Regions from separate parts of the Oryzomonas rubra genome, predicted to be linked through region 1. Evidence: riboswitches for the same ligand, from Rfam matches in the RefSeq annotation. Region 1 holds a riboswitch; the other holds the start of a gene.
The links. A riboswitch is a leader RNA that binds a small molecule or an ion and turns the genes downstream of it on or off. The one in region 1 is predicted to bind magnesium.
Positions count from the first base shown of each region.

Region 1 (7,458 bases):
TTCACGGCATCTTTGCCTCGGCCTCAATCGCAAAATCCTCGGCGTAGCGCTGCTACGCCTGCGGTTTTGCTCAATCGGCCAAGTCAAATCTGCCGCAAATCCGGGCGCGGTCCTCGCAAGTGAAAAATTTGTTACGACGTGGCGGCGTGCGGGCTCCGGCTCATCCGGACACTACGGCATTCCTGCGTCGCGGATTCAGAAAATGGCTGTAAAACAGCGCCTCGATAGGTTGATGGTCCAACGCGGCCTGGCCCCCACCCAGAAAAAGGCCCAGGCCCTCATCATGGCCGGCCAAGTGGTGGTGGGCGACCATGCCGCCGACAAGGCCGGACAGCAGGTGACGGGCGATGCGGAGATCCGCATCAAGGGAGAGATTCTCCCCTACGTCAGCCGGGGCGGCCTCAAGCTCAGGAAGGCGCTGGACGCATTCGGCGTGGAGGTGGACGATCTGGTTGCCCTGGATGTGGGAGCCTCCACCGGCGGGTTCACCGATTGCCTGTTGCAGGCCGGGACCCGCAAGGTCTTTGCGGTGGACGTGGGGTATGGCCAATTGGCGTGGAAACTGCGCCAGGACCCGCGGGTCGTCAATCTGGAGCGGACCAACATCCGCCACCTTACCCCGGACAGGTTCGATGAAGTACCGGCACTGGCGGTCATCGACGCCTCCTTTATCTCGCTCTCCAGGGTCCTGCCGGCCGTGGTCGGGCTTATGCGGCCGGGTGGCCGTATCATCGCCTTGATCAAGCCCCAGTTCGAGGTGCCCCGGGGCGACGTGGGGCAGGGGGGCATCGTCCGCGACCCGGCCGCTCACGAGCAGGCCGTCGCAGGTGTCAGGCGGGCCGCAACGGAGCTTGGCGTCCTGGTGCGCGGGGTGTGCGATTCACCTATCCTGGGGGCGGACGGCAACCGGGAGTTTTTGATATTGCTGGAAATACCGGAGGGATCGACCATGGACGCGTGCATCTTCTGCAAGATCATCCGCGGCGAAATACCGTCAAAAAAGGTGTTTGAAGACGACCAGATTCTGGTCATCGAAGATATTGCCCCCAAAGCGCCCTTACATCTCCTCCTTCTGCCAAAGAGGCATTTCGTCAACTGTCTCGACATGACCGAACAGGACGACGCCCTTGTCGGCTCTATCATGAGAAAGGCGGGGGAAATAGCCCGTCAGAAGGGATACGCCGATTCCGGCTTTCGCGTGGTGCAGAACAATGGCGAAGGGGTCGGGCAATCGGTATTCCACATCCATTTTCACCTCCTGGCCGGGCGTGATTTCACCTGGCCTCTGGGGTAAGGAAAGAGGGTTTGCTATCATGAAACGGATTGTAGTGGTACTGGCGGTGATGCTGCTCTGGTCGCTGCCGGCAATGGCTGAAACCTACACCTGGACCGACAAAAACGGTACCGTCAACTTCAGCGACAATTACTACAGTGTGCCGAAACAGTACCGCAAAAAGGTGCACAGGCTGGGGGATATCGACGCCCCGCTTCCCTCTGTCGACGCGGAAAAGGGCGGGGAGCGGCTATCTTCAGCACGCGGGATGGACAAAAGCGGGGATACCGGTAACGGATCGTATGGCGGGAAAAAGACTGGAGTCTGGCAAGAGGAGTTCAAGGTCCATTATGCGGAAGTGCGGCAGCTTGAAAATGAGCTGACGGAACTGGAGGGGCTCATCAAAAAGCCTGTCGGGATATCGCGGGAGCGTATGGATGGACTTCCCCAGGAATTCAAGGCAACGCAGAAGCGCTATAATGACGCCCTCAAGGCGTACAACGACTTGAACGACACGGCCAACAAGGTCGGACTGCCTGCCGAGTTCAGAAAATAGCGGCAACCGCGTAAAAACGAAAAACTCGAAAAAAAGGCCCGTCGGATATTCCGGCGGGCCTTTTCATATTGAACCGAATAGCCAACAACGGTATGCGGTTTAAAAGGTCAAAAGCCCCTTGATCGCTCCGGGGAGGGCCATGTCCAGGGTCATGACGAGGGTCATGACGATCATGATCACCACCGTCAACCACGCGACGATATTGAAGATAGGGCCGTTGACGAACCTGCCCATCAGCTTGTGGTCATTTACCAGTATCTGCATGAAGATCAGGATGAACGGCAGCATTGCGCCGTTGACCACCTGGGAGATGAACATGATCTTGAGCAGCGGGGCGCTGGGGATCAGGATCAGGCCGGCGCTGATGATGATGATGACGGTGAAGAGCCAGAAAAACTGCGGAGCCCGCTCGAAATCCTTGTCAACCCCCGATTCCCACCCCATGCCCTCGCAGATGTAGAAAGCCGTGGAGAGCGGCAGGATGCAGGCTGCGAACAGGGACGCATTGAAGAGGCCGAAGGCGAACAAGGTGGATGCGTGTCTGCCCACCAGCGGCTTGAGGGCCATGGCAGCGTCGGCGGCGGTCTCCACCTTCAGCCCCTGGACATTGATGGTGGCGGCGCAGGCCACCACGATGAAAAAAGCGACCACAATGGCCATGATGCAGCCGAAGATGACGTCCAGCCGCGTAAAGGCGTACTGTTCCGCCGTGATCCCCTTTTCCACCACGGCCGACTGCTGATAAAACTGCATCCAGGGGGCGATGGTGGTGCCCACCAGACCGATCATGGTCATGGTGAAGGCGCTGTCCGAGCGAAATGTCGGGATCACGCTGGCCTTGAGGATGATGTCCCATTTGGGGCCGGCCATGACGGCGGCGATGGGGTAGGCGACATAGACCATGCAGGCCACCAGGAACACCTTCTCCACGGTCTTGTACGATCCCTTGACGATCAGGAGCCAGACCACGATGGCGCTGATGGGGACCGACACATACTTGCTGATGCCGAAGATCTCGAGGCTGGCGGCGATACCGGCAAATTCGGAGATGGAGTTGCCCATATTGGTCAGGAGCAGGGCGATCATCACGTAGAAGGTGACCTTGACCCCGAACGACTCGCGGATCAGGTCGGCGAGGCCCTTGCCGGTCACGGCGCCCATACGGGCGCACATCTCCTGGACCACCACCAGGGCGATGGTCGTGGGGAGCATGGTCCAGAGCAGGTCGTTGCCGTAGTTGGCCCCGGCCAGGGAATAGGTCGTGATGCCGCCGGCATCGTTGTCCACATTGGCGGTAATGATGCCGGGCCCGAGTATGGCCAGGAACAGCATGATGTTCCTGGGGGTCACGCTCTTGAGCGGCTTGAGGAATTTGAATAGCGATATTCCGGTGAACATGACGTCTCTAACCTCTCTTCTTCACCAGGCGCGGCAGGTAGTGCGCAAGGACGTCGTCGACGGTGACGATCCCCACCATGCGTTGGTCCTCGTCAAGCACCGGTACCGCCGTCAGGTCGTACCGGGTGAGGGTTTCCAGAATCTCCTCCGGATCGTCGCCCACATTCACGCTTCTGATGTTGTCTTCCATGACATCCACGACGAGTTCATCGTCTTTTGAGGCGAGCAAATCCTGGAGGCTGAGCACCCCTTCCAGGTGTTCGGCGTCATCCAGGAGATAGGCATAATTGACATTTTCGATCTCGCCCGCGAGCCGGCGCACATCGGCGATGGCGGCGCCAACCGTATGGTTCAGGGGGAGGGTGAGGAATTCGCTGGTCATGAAACCACCGGCTGTATCTTCCTCGTGTACCAGCAGCTCTTCGATCTCCTCTTTCTCTTCATCGTCCATCAGCCCCAGCAGTTGCTGGGCCGTCTCTTCCGACAGGTCGGCGAGGACGTCGGCGGCATCGTCCGGGGACATCTCTTCCAGGATGTCCGAGGCGTGCTCGGCATCCATCTGGCCGATGACCACACTGCGCATCTCCGGTTCCAGTTCGTAGATGGTGTCGCCGGTGGTCTCCGGGTCGATGTTTTCGAGCACGGTCTTGATGCTCTTGATCGGAATCTGCTCGATAATATCCGCCAGATCGGCCGGATGAATTTCGTTCATCTGGTTGCGGGCGATATTGAGGGCCAGTTTCGACGAATGGGGTTCCAACGGTTGGACATACTCCCAACTGATCTCGGTATTGGGAATGTTCTTTTTGATCAACCGCGCCACACTGTCGCCGAACCGTTCGTATCCCAGGCGGCGCAGCAATCCGCGAAAGCCGATATCGACAGAGAATATGCACAACTTGTCGTGGAGCTTGCCGAGCTTGATATCGTTGACGCGCACCACCTTGGCGCCGTCCACGTCCACGATCTGCTTGTCCAACAGGTCGCGCCGCACCAGGATCTCCGCCTCGCGGTATTCATAAGCGCGAAGGCCGGGCGGGGCGATGCCGGCAGCCGATATTACCACATGGGTAAACAGCGACACCTCGCTCCAGGGGAGCAGCATCTTGCCCATGCGTCCCTTGATCACGATGTGCGACACCTCGGGGAATACCTCGCCCGGCACCATGATGAGATCGCGGAGGATTCCGAGCTCTTCGCCCCTGCTGTTGATCACCGAACGGCCGATGACGGCACTCAGGTATATTTCGCTGTATTCCGTGTTCATAATGGCCACCCCGAAATAAAAAAGGCCCTTTCAGAGAAAGGGCCCTTGGCGCACGCAAAGAAACCACTTCCCCACTGGTTGACTTTCGGCAGTGCACAACGTAGGTCAATGACCAGCTACGTTAAGTCAAGCCTTAATCCGGCAAGACCTGGTCTACCCATTGGCGTCTTTCGACATTTTTGGGCAGTAGCCTGTGTTTGTGCAAACGCCTCTGCTAACGAGGAATATGTAACCATATAATCCAAAAGAAAATTGTTTGTCAACACGCAAAAGCCTCCTGATGGTGAAAAAATGTTACGTAATAATTACCGTTTCATGACGCAGGATATGGTTTCCCTTTCACGCTGATTTTGCTATGATTACAAATATGGGTGAGAAACTGATCTGCAATAACAAGAAGGCCTACCATGAATATTTTATCGAGGAAAAGCTGGAAGCCGGCATGGTGCTTCAGGGGACCGAGGTAAAATCCTTACGGTGCGGCAACGTCAACCTGACCGATTCCTTCATGCTGATTCGCGAGGGTGAAGCCCTGCTGAACAATCTGCATATCGCGCCCTATGACTTCGGCAACCGCCAGAACCACCAGCCGGATCGCCAGCGCAAGCTGCTCTTGCATCGCAAGGAGATCACCCGGCTCTACGGCAAGGTCAGGGAACAGGGGTATTCGATCATACCGCTCAGGCTCTATTTCAAGGATGGGCTGGTAAAGGTCGAGATAGGGCTTGCCAAAGGCAAGAAACTATACGATAAACGTGAGGACCTTAAAAAGAGGGATACACAACGGGAGCTATCCCAGACCCTGAAGGCGCGTAATCGGGGTTAACGGCACGAGGGCACGTCACAGCGGCGTGTGGAATTTATTTTCAAAGGGGGCGTAAAGGTTTCGACGGGGAAGTGAAAATCTGGGTTGCACCGGGTCGGGGCAGGTGGCCGACCTTAATAAACCTGCACCGGCATTAATTGCCGACAATTATAACACTCCTGTTGCTCTAGCAGCTTAACAGGCGTACCCGACCCAGATGCCGGTGGTAAGAAGGGTACGTCATTCACTACCGGATAGGGATGCGCAACGCCCGTAGCGCAACCCGAGATTAACGGGACCGCTGGTATCATGCCTTGTCCTTTGCGCATGGTGCCGGTTAAATCGAGCAACGGACTAACGGTGTAGTAGCTCAGACTGTAGGTTCTTCGGACCCGGGTTCGACTCCCGGCGCCTCCACCAATCATAAGTAGTTGATATTATTAACTTATTGTGCTTAAGTAAAAAGCCAAACCCTTGAATGGGCTTGGCTTTTTACATTTGGAGTTTTTTGACTTTCTAGTCATGTTGCTTGGAACCAGATCAAGTAACGGATAGACGGCGTAGTAAATTTCCGGCACTGTCCGGGTAAGTTTAAATGCCGCTGAGAAATCAGGGGCATTTTTTTGTCGAAAATCCGTTTTCCCCTGTAACCCAATGGACCTTCCCCGCGTCTACCGAAATATGCCCCTGCACACCAAGGAGAACCTATGAAGATCTTTATGAACCGCATACCGTTCCTCTTCGCGGTTGCGCTTGTCGCCGCGACCGCTTCCATCGCCCAGGCCGGGCTCAACGTCAATGTTGATATCGGAATACCCACCTCTGCGCCTCCGCCCCGTGTTTACGTGCCGGCGCCGCCTCCTGCCTATGCGCCGCCACCAGCGGTGATGCTCCCGGACACGCCGCCCCAGTTTGTCTTCGTGCCGGATCTCGGCTATTACGTTGCCGTCGGGACGCCCTATGATATGGCGTACATCGGCCGCGACTACTTTATCTTCAGCAATGGTTTCTGGTACCGGACCTCGTACTACGGCGGGCCATTGGTACGGGTGGAGCGAAGAATGATGCCACCGCTCCTGGTCCGGCACAACCTGAGAGACTTCCGGCGGTTCCGCGAAGCCGAGTTCAGGCGCTATGACCGCGACCGGGACCATTACCGCGGGCAGATCCACCGGCCCGAGGTCCGGAGAGAAGAGCGGCGCGAGGAGCGGCATGAAGACAGGCACGAAGGGGAACGGCGTTAAAGCCCGGAACGGTATGATTACGTGTCCCATCACAAGGAGGGGGTAGCTGTGAGAATGATAATCATCGTCATGGCAATCACGTATGCAGTTGCAATTACGCTTGCGAACGCAGATTGTCTTTTACGCTGCTTTGATTGAGGCAAGCACGTTAACTAATCGGGAGAGGTCCTGCGATGAACTATAAGATTGCCCTGCTGGCGGCTGCGTGTTTGGCCGCACTATTCGGAATGTTCAACAAGCGATGGGCGGTGGCATGCTCGGTATTTGTCATGCTGAGCGCCATCGGCATCATCACCGCAGACGGTTTATCCCGCTGGGTGTCGGAACACCGGCAGGACGTTTGCCCCGCGGAGTCGTATGCCTCGGGTAGGGTGGTTGGGCTACATGATTCGGGGGCGCGTATTTGATAGGGGGGCAGCGGTCGAGTCAATAAACTTAACAACGTCGCCTTGGGTAGTAGAAATATGGGGAGTGTCCCTAGTTTTCCTCTTCGCTGAATGCATATTGAAGTGAAGACATCTGACCTCCTTCTTCCAGAATATTTCCCGCTTGGTGGGTCACGCCAACGGTATTTAGGCGCTGCTGCGGCGCGGATTTTTACGCCAGCTGCCGCCGCCTATGGTTAGATCGCTCTTTCTGATGGCAATTTACACGCCTTAAAAAATCTCTTCCCTAACAATGTAGGATTAAGCGTTCCGAATAACTGGCCGCCTCCCATAGAATGAGAAACGGAAATACAGCCAAGCCGATCAAGATTCGCAAGAGCCAGTTTCACATCTTCAGACGGTTCCATTCGTTCAATATTTGAGCTATTCTCTGGGAACACTTGAGCTGAGTTGGGGAGATTTCTTGTATCAACTCCATTGTGGTGCATGTCTTCATAGGGAATAGCGTAAACGACATCGAGGATTTTTG
Region 1 is NZ_SRSD01000014.1:15,337-22,794, reverse strand. Features, by position in the region: gene ET418_RS17765 (TlyA family rRNA (cytidine-2'-O)-methyltransferase) at 203-1,294, shown strand; gene ET418_RS17760 (DUF4124 domain-containing protein) at 1,314-1,829, shown strand; gene ET418_RS17755 (Nramp family divalent metal transporter) at 1,929-3,227, opposite strand; gene ET418_RS17750 (magnesium transporter) at 3,235-4,494, opposite strand; M-box (ykoK) riboswitch at 4,558-4,723, opposite strand; gene smpB (SsrA-binding protein SmpB) at 4,862-5,320, shown strand; RNA gene ssrA (transfer-messenger RNA) at 5,366-5,719, shown strand; gene ET418_RS17735 (hypothetical protein) at 6,007-6,543, shown strand; gene ET418_RS17730 (hypothetical protein) at 6,717-6,950, shown strand; gene ET418_RS17725 (Abi-alpha family protein) at 7,166-7,458, opposite strand, start outside.

Region 2 (7,458 bases), on a different contig from region 1:
CGACCTTGCGGAAGAGGTCGTGGAGAAGCGTTTCCGCGAGGACCTCTTCTACCGCCTCAACGTCTTTCCGGTCAATTTGCCGCCGCTTCGGGAACGGCGGGATATCATCCCGCTGCTGACCGAGTACTTTATCCAGCGTTTCTGCCGTCAGGTCGGCAAGAAGCTCAAGGGCATCGAACCGGAGGCGCTCAAGGCCATGAAGGCGTATGCCTGGCCGGGCAATATCCGCGAGTTGCAGAACGTCGTGGAGCGGGCCGTCATCCTTGCCCAGGATATGGTCCGGGCTGCCAATCTCCCCGATGCTCTCGCGGTTTCCTCCCCGCCGGCCACTGCCGGCAGGGACAAATTGAAGATGGTGGAGCGCGATCTGATCGTCAAGGCCCTGGAACAACATGGCGGCAACCGTCGCCTGGCTGCCGAGGAGTTAGGAATGTCGCGCCGGACCCTCCAATACAAGCTGAAGGAGTTTGGCCTGCTCGACTAGCCGCACGGGACATTGGAGGTGTGCAATATCCTTCTCACGTGGTGCAATTGCTTGCACATTTTATCCTTATTTCGTGTGTATGAATAAATGATAAAATTAATGATATTGATGTGTTACTAAGATTGTTCGTTTTGGCATACACCGTGAAATATCCCAGAGCAGAATCATCACATTCCACGGAGGTATCCACACATGAAAAGGATCGGAACAATCTCAACAGTGGCGGCAAGCGCCGCTCTCATGCTTGCCGTCCAGGCATTCGCTTTCGGCGGCGGGATGGGGGGCGGCCAAACGGGGGGAAGCATGGGCGGGGGGCATCAGATGTCTTCCGGCATGCAGGGGACCAGCGGGGCGGGCATGCATCAGGGGGCGATGAATGGCACGGGTCCGCAGCATATGGCAATGAATGGAACAGGGGCGCAGGGGATGACGCAGGGAGGCGTCGGCACTACCGCCACCATACCGTCCGGGCAGATAACCGGGGGCGGCAACGGTATGACCGCCACGAAAACGCCCGCAGCCACAACCACCAAATAGCACGAATCGGGAGTAGTCCTGTATGACCAAAGACCGTTTTTTCTCCATCGCGACGTTGGCAATCGTTTTGAATAGCCTGCTGATCGGCTCCGCGTTTGCCGGTTTCGGCTTCGGCAGCGATGTCGTAGGGAAGAGCGGTCTGGACTTCGCCAAGGGGTATGATGTGAACACGGTGACGACCGTAACGGGTCGCGTGGCATCTTCTCCCCAGACCGGTGAAAAAGAGCATATTTTTGTGGACGTAAGAGCCGGGGGGGAGATCATCAGTCTCAACCTTGGGCCCAAGTCGTTCTGGGAGAAAAAGGAAATTCCGCTCCATCCCAACGACGACATCAGCGCCAAGGGCTCCAAGGCCCAGGGTAAGGATGGGAAAACCTATCTGATGGTGCAGAAGCTCACAAACAAGACCACCGGTTCTCAAGCAGCATTGCGGAATGATCAAGGGAGGGCCGCCTGGTCCGGGTGGAATGCGGGCGGCATGATGCAGGGCGGTGGTATGATGCGCAGTGGTGGCGGGATGATGAGGCGCTGATGTTTGCCGTCTTGTTGCCCACAAAACCGGTTACCTTAAAGGAGGAGCTAACAATGCAACACTTGATCGGATCGGGAAGGTTTTCCTTCCTTCTTGCCGTCATGACCCTCTTCATTCTTCCGGCATGGGCTTGTGCCGACGAACCCGCATATTCCGTCGGCCTTGGCTTTGAGTTCGCGTCGGGTAAATACGGAACCGGAATCAGGACCGACTCCATATACATGCCGTTCACGGCGACGGTATACCCGACCGAGCGACTTGATTTCTCGCTGGAAATTCCTTTTGTCTACCAGAGCAGCAGTGCGGTGGTGGCGGGGCAATACATGGGAATGCAAGGGCAATCCGGCATGCAGTCGGTTGTGGCAGCAATGAATGGCATGGGTTCCTCCGGCTCGATGACTTCCGCGTCGGCGGGGAGTGTCAATAATTCCCATTCCGGGCTCGGCGATATCAAACTAAAGGCCGGGTATGTCCTGTACACCGAGGAAAAGTATGTGCCGGCCATCCGCCCCAACGTCTACGTGAAAATTCCCACCGCCGACAAGAACAAATTCCTTGGGACCGGGGAGTTTGATGAAGGCTTTGCCGTGGAATTAACCAAGTGGTTCGGCAGTTGGTTTGCGGACGGCGAGGCGGGGTACGTCATCCAGGGAAAATCATCGGTCATTGCCGTCAAAAATTATCTCAACTACTACGCCGGAGCCGGTTATCAACTCACCGAGCGGCTGCGCCCCATGGTGTTGCTCAAAGGGACCACTCCTACCGTCAACGGAGCAGCGTCCCAGTTGGAGGCGCGGCTCAGAGTCAAGTACCAGTTTGCGAAACACACTGGCATCGATGGCTATCTGGCCAAGGGGATCACGACCGCCAGTCCCGAGTACGGCATGGGACTCGCCGTCTTTTACGAATTCTAGACTTCGCGTGCAGATGCGATTGAAGGAGAAACTATCATGATGAAAAAAACTATACTAGCAGCAGCGATGATTACTGCCGGCCTTATCGCCGGGTGCGGCAGCGGAGGCGGCACCTCAGCCGCAACCCCGGGCTCCACCGTATCGGGGGTCGCAGCAACAGGTGCTCCGATGAGCGGCACCGTTTACCTGAAGGACTCCGCCAACAACCCTGAGATGAGCACGACGATCAACCCGCAAACTGGCGCGTTTGCGTTCAATGTCAGCGGCAAGACACCGCCATTCATGATCAGGACGGGGTCACTCTACACTATGAGCGGCGCTTCAGGCACAGCCAATATCAATCCACTATCGAACCTCATGGTGGCCAATATGGCGGGTTTCAACAATATGTCCACAATGAACTCTTTCTATAAGAATCCAAACGGCACCACGCTGCAGACCATGTTTAGCAACATGAGTACCGCAAGGGCTCATATGTGGCAAACGATGGGGCCGCTGCTGAGTGCCTACGGGGTTCCCAATGTTGATCCGATTACGTCTCCTTACGTGATAGGCCAGGGGTTGGACCGGATGTTCGATAACGTGAACATGACGATAGATCAGAACGGCAACGTTATGATGACGAACATGAGCGGTGCACCAATATATACCGGCCTCATGGGGAACATGGCGGGCGGCACGATGATGTCTGGAAATATCATGCAGCCGAGTGCCACTCAGAACGCCAGCGGCATAACCGTTACCCCTGCTAATGCCTCGTTGCAGGTAAACGGCACCCTTCAACTCCGCGCGAACATACCGGTTACCTGGAGCGTAAGCTCGAACGGCGGAAGCATAACATCTGGTGGGCTCTATACGGCTCCGGCTTTCCAGGGAATGTTCCTTGTGAGGGCAACCAGTGTTGCTGATACAACTAAATTCGCGACCGTCACAGTCATTGTGGGGGGCATGGGTATGATGATGTAGGGATTTTACCCTCGGTCTCTCAAACTTCGGGGGCCTCCGGGTCCCCGAAGAAAGATTTTACCCTGTTCATGATGAATATCCCGGAAGTGCGCCACAAAAGCCTTGACATAATTAGTTAGAATGGTGTATTTAGCGAAAAGTTTACGTTCCTCGTTAGCATGAGGCGTTTGCACAAACACAGGCTACTGCCCGGAAACGTCGAAAGACGCCAATGGGTAGACCAGGTCTTGCCGGATTAAGGCTTGACTTAAGGTAGCTGGTTCTTGAACCTACGTTGTGCACTGCTGAAAACCTACGAGTGGGGAATCAGAGTCTACTATTTGATTAGGCCATGGTTCCCCCATGGCCTTTTTTGTTGTGTGGTATCCGAAGATGAAGGGTGGTGGTTTTACACATTGGACAGTCATAGTTGCGAATATCCCTTACCCATCCCGTTCCCTCAGCGGAAATTACGTTAAAGCCCTCCCCATTCCCTTCCTGCTTTGACCGCTCCGTTTGTGTGGAGCGGGGACAACAGTAAAGCAGGAAATCCCTCTGCGGATTTCTTTCTTCCTTGCATTTCAGTAGCAAGCTTGCGCTTGTTCACCTGCGGTATAACCGTGTTCAGCTTGGTGCGTCTTGAGCCTGACATACGGGAATACCTGCACACATCGGCACTATAGCTCGAATATGTAGTATCTAAGGAAGGAGATTCAGGAATGTTTACCTTGTCAAATATGTATTACGAATTTCGCCGTATCTGGAAGGCGATCAAGCTCTTCTTCATCATCTCCGGTCCGGGGATTGTCGTCATGGTGGCCGATAACGACGCCGGCGGTATCACGACCTATGCCGCCACCGGCGCAAAATACGGCTATCATCTGATTTGGTTCCTGGTCATCCTGGTGCCGGTCGCCTATTACGTCCAGGAGATGACCGTCCGTCTGGGGGCCGTAACCAAGCGTGGCCACGGCGAGGCCATCTTTGCCGGTTTCGGTGCGTTCTGGGGTTGGTTTTCCCTCCTCGACCTGATGATTGTCAACTGGCTGACCTTGGTCACCGAGTTCATCGGCATGACATCGTCGCTCAGAATCTTCGGCATCCCTCCCTGGCTGACCGTGCTCGGCGTCTGCGTCCTGATGGGGATTATGGTCTTGAACGGCCGCTACTGGACCTGGGAGAAGATCGCCCTCGTCTTCTGCGCGGTGAACCTGATTTATATCCCCGGCGCCTTCATGATCCATCCGTCGGTGCACGATGTCATCCATACCGGATTCGTGCCCCATATGCCGCCGGGAGGCTTCAACAACACGCTCTTCTTTTTTCTGATGGCCAACATCGGCACCACCATTGCCCCCTGGATGCTCTTCTTCCAGCAGAGCGCCGTAGTGGACAAGGGGACAAAGGAAAAAGACATCCCCTGGGGGAAGCTGGATACCCTGGTCGGCTCGATCCTGACCGTGGTGGTGGCGATCTTCATCGTGATCGTCACGGGAACCATCCTGCCGGGCGTCGACATCGACGACGCCGCCCAGGCTTCAATCATGCTGATGAAAACCCAGAGCTACGCCGGCACCTTCATGGCCATCGGCCTGTTCGACGCCGGCCTGCTGGGGGCGATCTGCATCTCGCTGGCCAGCTCCTGGGCTTTTGGCGAGGTGTTCGGCTGGGCGCATTCGCTCAACAACAAGGTTCGCGAGGCCCCCTGGTTCTATGCCAACTATTTCCTGACGCTCATCACCGCGGGTGCGGTCGTGCTGATCCCCAAGGCGCCGCTGGTGCTGATTACCCTCTTCGTGCAGGTGGTGGCGGTGACCCTGTTGCCGGCGGCGCTGGTCTTCCTGGTCCTGCTCCTGAACAACAAGAAGACCATGGGCGAGTATACCAACACCCTGTGGCAGAATATCATCACCTGCACCATCGTGGTGGTAATCGTCATTCTCTCAACCCTCTACGGGATCAGCACCCTGTTCCCGACCATGTTCAAATAGGAGGAATGGACCATGCTCAGAGATTTTTTTTCACATAACTTCGCCAAGATCCGGGAGATCAATAAAAAGTATGCCAAGCCGAATGTGGAGATGTCCGGCTGGGTGAAAGGTTCCCTGCTGTTCCTGCGTCTGTACCTGGTTCTGCTGGTCGGGCTGCTTTTGTACAAGTTCATTACTCTCCTGTGAAGCGAGGTTCACCATGAATACCTTTATCAATAAAGCTACGGAATCGAGTTGTTTTCTGAGCGACCTGATCGGAGCAAAGGTCTTGGTCCGGGGCAAGAAGGTCGGCAAGCTGGATGACCTGCTCATCAGGGAACACGAAAAGATCCCCGAGGTGACCCACCTCATCGTCACCCGGCCTTTCGGCCACAAATCGCTCCTGGTCCCGTTCGAGAAGGTTGATACCCTGGGACAGGACAAGGTCGTTCTCGATATTCCGGACATCACACCCTTCGAAGGAGAGCCGGAAGAGACCCAGGTGCTTCTCAAGGATCATATCCTGGATAAGAAGGTCATTGACCTGGACGGCAACGAGATCGACATCGTTTACGATGTCAAGCTGGTGTTGCGCAACAGGAAGCTCTATGCCACCGATGTGGACTTCAGCAAGTATGGGCTGCTGAAACGTCTGGGGCTGCGCTACGTTGCCAAGTTCGTCTATCACCTGGCCGAGGTGTTCAAAAAGGAGACCATCTCCTGGGCCTATGTCCAACCATTGCCCGAGAGGATCGGGAGCTTCAAGGGCAATGTGAAGCTGAACATCCTTAAGGAGGCGCTGCCTGAAATCCATCCCGTTGACTTGGCCGATATTCTGGAAGAACTCTCTGAGGAACAACGGCTGGCCATCTTCAATGAATTGGGCACTGAACAGGCTTCCGACACCCTGGAAGAGATCGAGCCGCGCGTGCAGCGCAGCCTGATATCGTCAATGGACAAGGAACGGGTCGCCGATTTGATCGACGAGATGACGCCGGGCCAGGCGGCCGATGTCCTGTCGGCCCTGCCAACGGATGAAGCCGATCATATTCTGGCCTTGATGGAGCATACCGAGACGGGAAAAATCGAGTCGCTCCTTGAAAACCAGGATGAAACCATCATCAACCTGGCCACCAAGCACTTCATCAGGATGCTGCCGGGCATGACAACCGATCTGGTCATCTCCGCATTCCGCAAATTCGCCGAAGAGGCGGATGTGGTGGATTATATCTATGTCGTCGATCACGACGAAAAACTCGAGGGTGTCGTAAGCCTCCCCGAACTGCTCATGGCAAAACCGGAGTCACACCTTCAGGATATCATGGTTACCCAGGTCATTAGCCTTGAGGAAACCGATACCATTGAGGCCGCAAAAGAGAAGTTCTCCCGGTATCATTTTGATGCCTTGCCGGTCACAACCCCGGACGATATCATCAGGGGGGTCGTGACCTACCGGGATATTATGGAACTTGATCATTAGCGGGCGGCAGAGATGGTGGGGCAGTCGCTTTCTTTCTTAGAGTCGGCACGACGACGGTCACCAGCAAAGATGAGAGGAGGGCATCGCCATGGGTAAAAACGTCAGCATCAAATGGTTGCCAGAACCCGAAGAAAAGGATTATCCGGCGGCGGAATCATACCTGAGCCTGATATATGGGGAGACGACGGTCAAGACGATCATAACCAAGCTAAGAAGCTGCCAATTGACGCAATTCAAGGCTAAGGACATATTCAGAGCGTCGGGGCTGTCGCTGTTGGGGGTCAGCAATTATCATGTGGAAAAAGACCGGAAGAAAATCGAGGACGGAAAACAGCTTTCGCCCATTCTGCTGCTACGTGACGAACGCAATGGCAAGGTAATCATTGTCGACGGTTACCATCGGTTGTGTGCAGTCTATTCGTTTGACGAGGATGAATGCATCCCGTGCAGGATCGTTTAGAATCGCATGGCGTCAAGCTTTGCTGGCCAAGAATGAGGTACTGTTTATGCGATGTTGTAAAGACTCTCCGTCGCGACAATTGCTTGAGGCCGTGCGGCAATTCAATACCCGTGACTGGTATGAATGCCACGAGACC
Region 2 is NZ_SRSD01000001.1:524,737-532,194, reverse strand. Features, by position in the region: gene ET418_RS02480 (sigma-54-dependent transcriptional regulator) at 1-484, shown strand, start outside; gene ET418_RS02475 (hypothetical protein) at 677-1,021, shown strand; gene ET418_RS02470 (MamS/MamX family magnetosome protein) at 1,044-1,553, shown strand; gene ET418_RS02465 (transporter) at 1,607-2,467, shown strand; gene ET418_RS02460 (hypothetical protein) at 2,504-3,433, shown strand; M-box (ykoK) riboswitch at 3,576-3,743, shown strand; gene ET418_RS02455 (NRAMP family divalent metal transporter) at 4,132-5,403, shown strand; gene ET418_RS18065 (hypothetical protein) at 5,416-5,589, shown strand; gene ET418_RS02450 (magnesium transporter MgtE N-terminal domain-containing protein) at 5,603-6,862, shown strand; gene ET418_RS02445 (ParB N-terminal domain-containing protein) at 6,951-7,322, shown strand; gene ET418_RS02440 (DUF309 domain-containing protein) at 7,369-7,458, shown strand, end outside.
Region 2: it holds a riboswitch for magnesium, as region 1 does, so the genes downstream of both, ET418_RS02455 (NRAMP family divalent metal transporter) here and ET418_RS17750 (magnesium transporter) in region 1, are expected to answer to the same signal.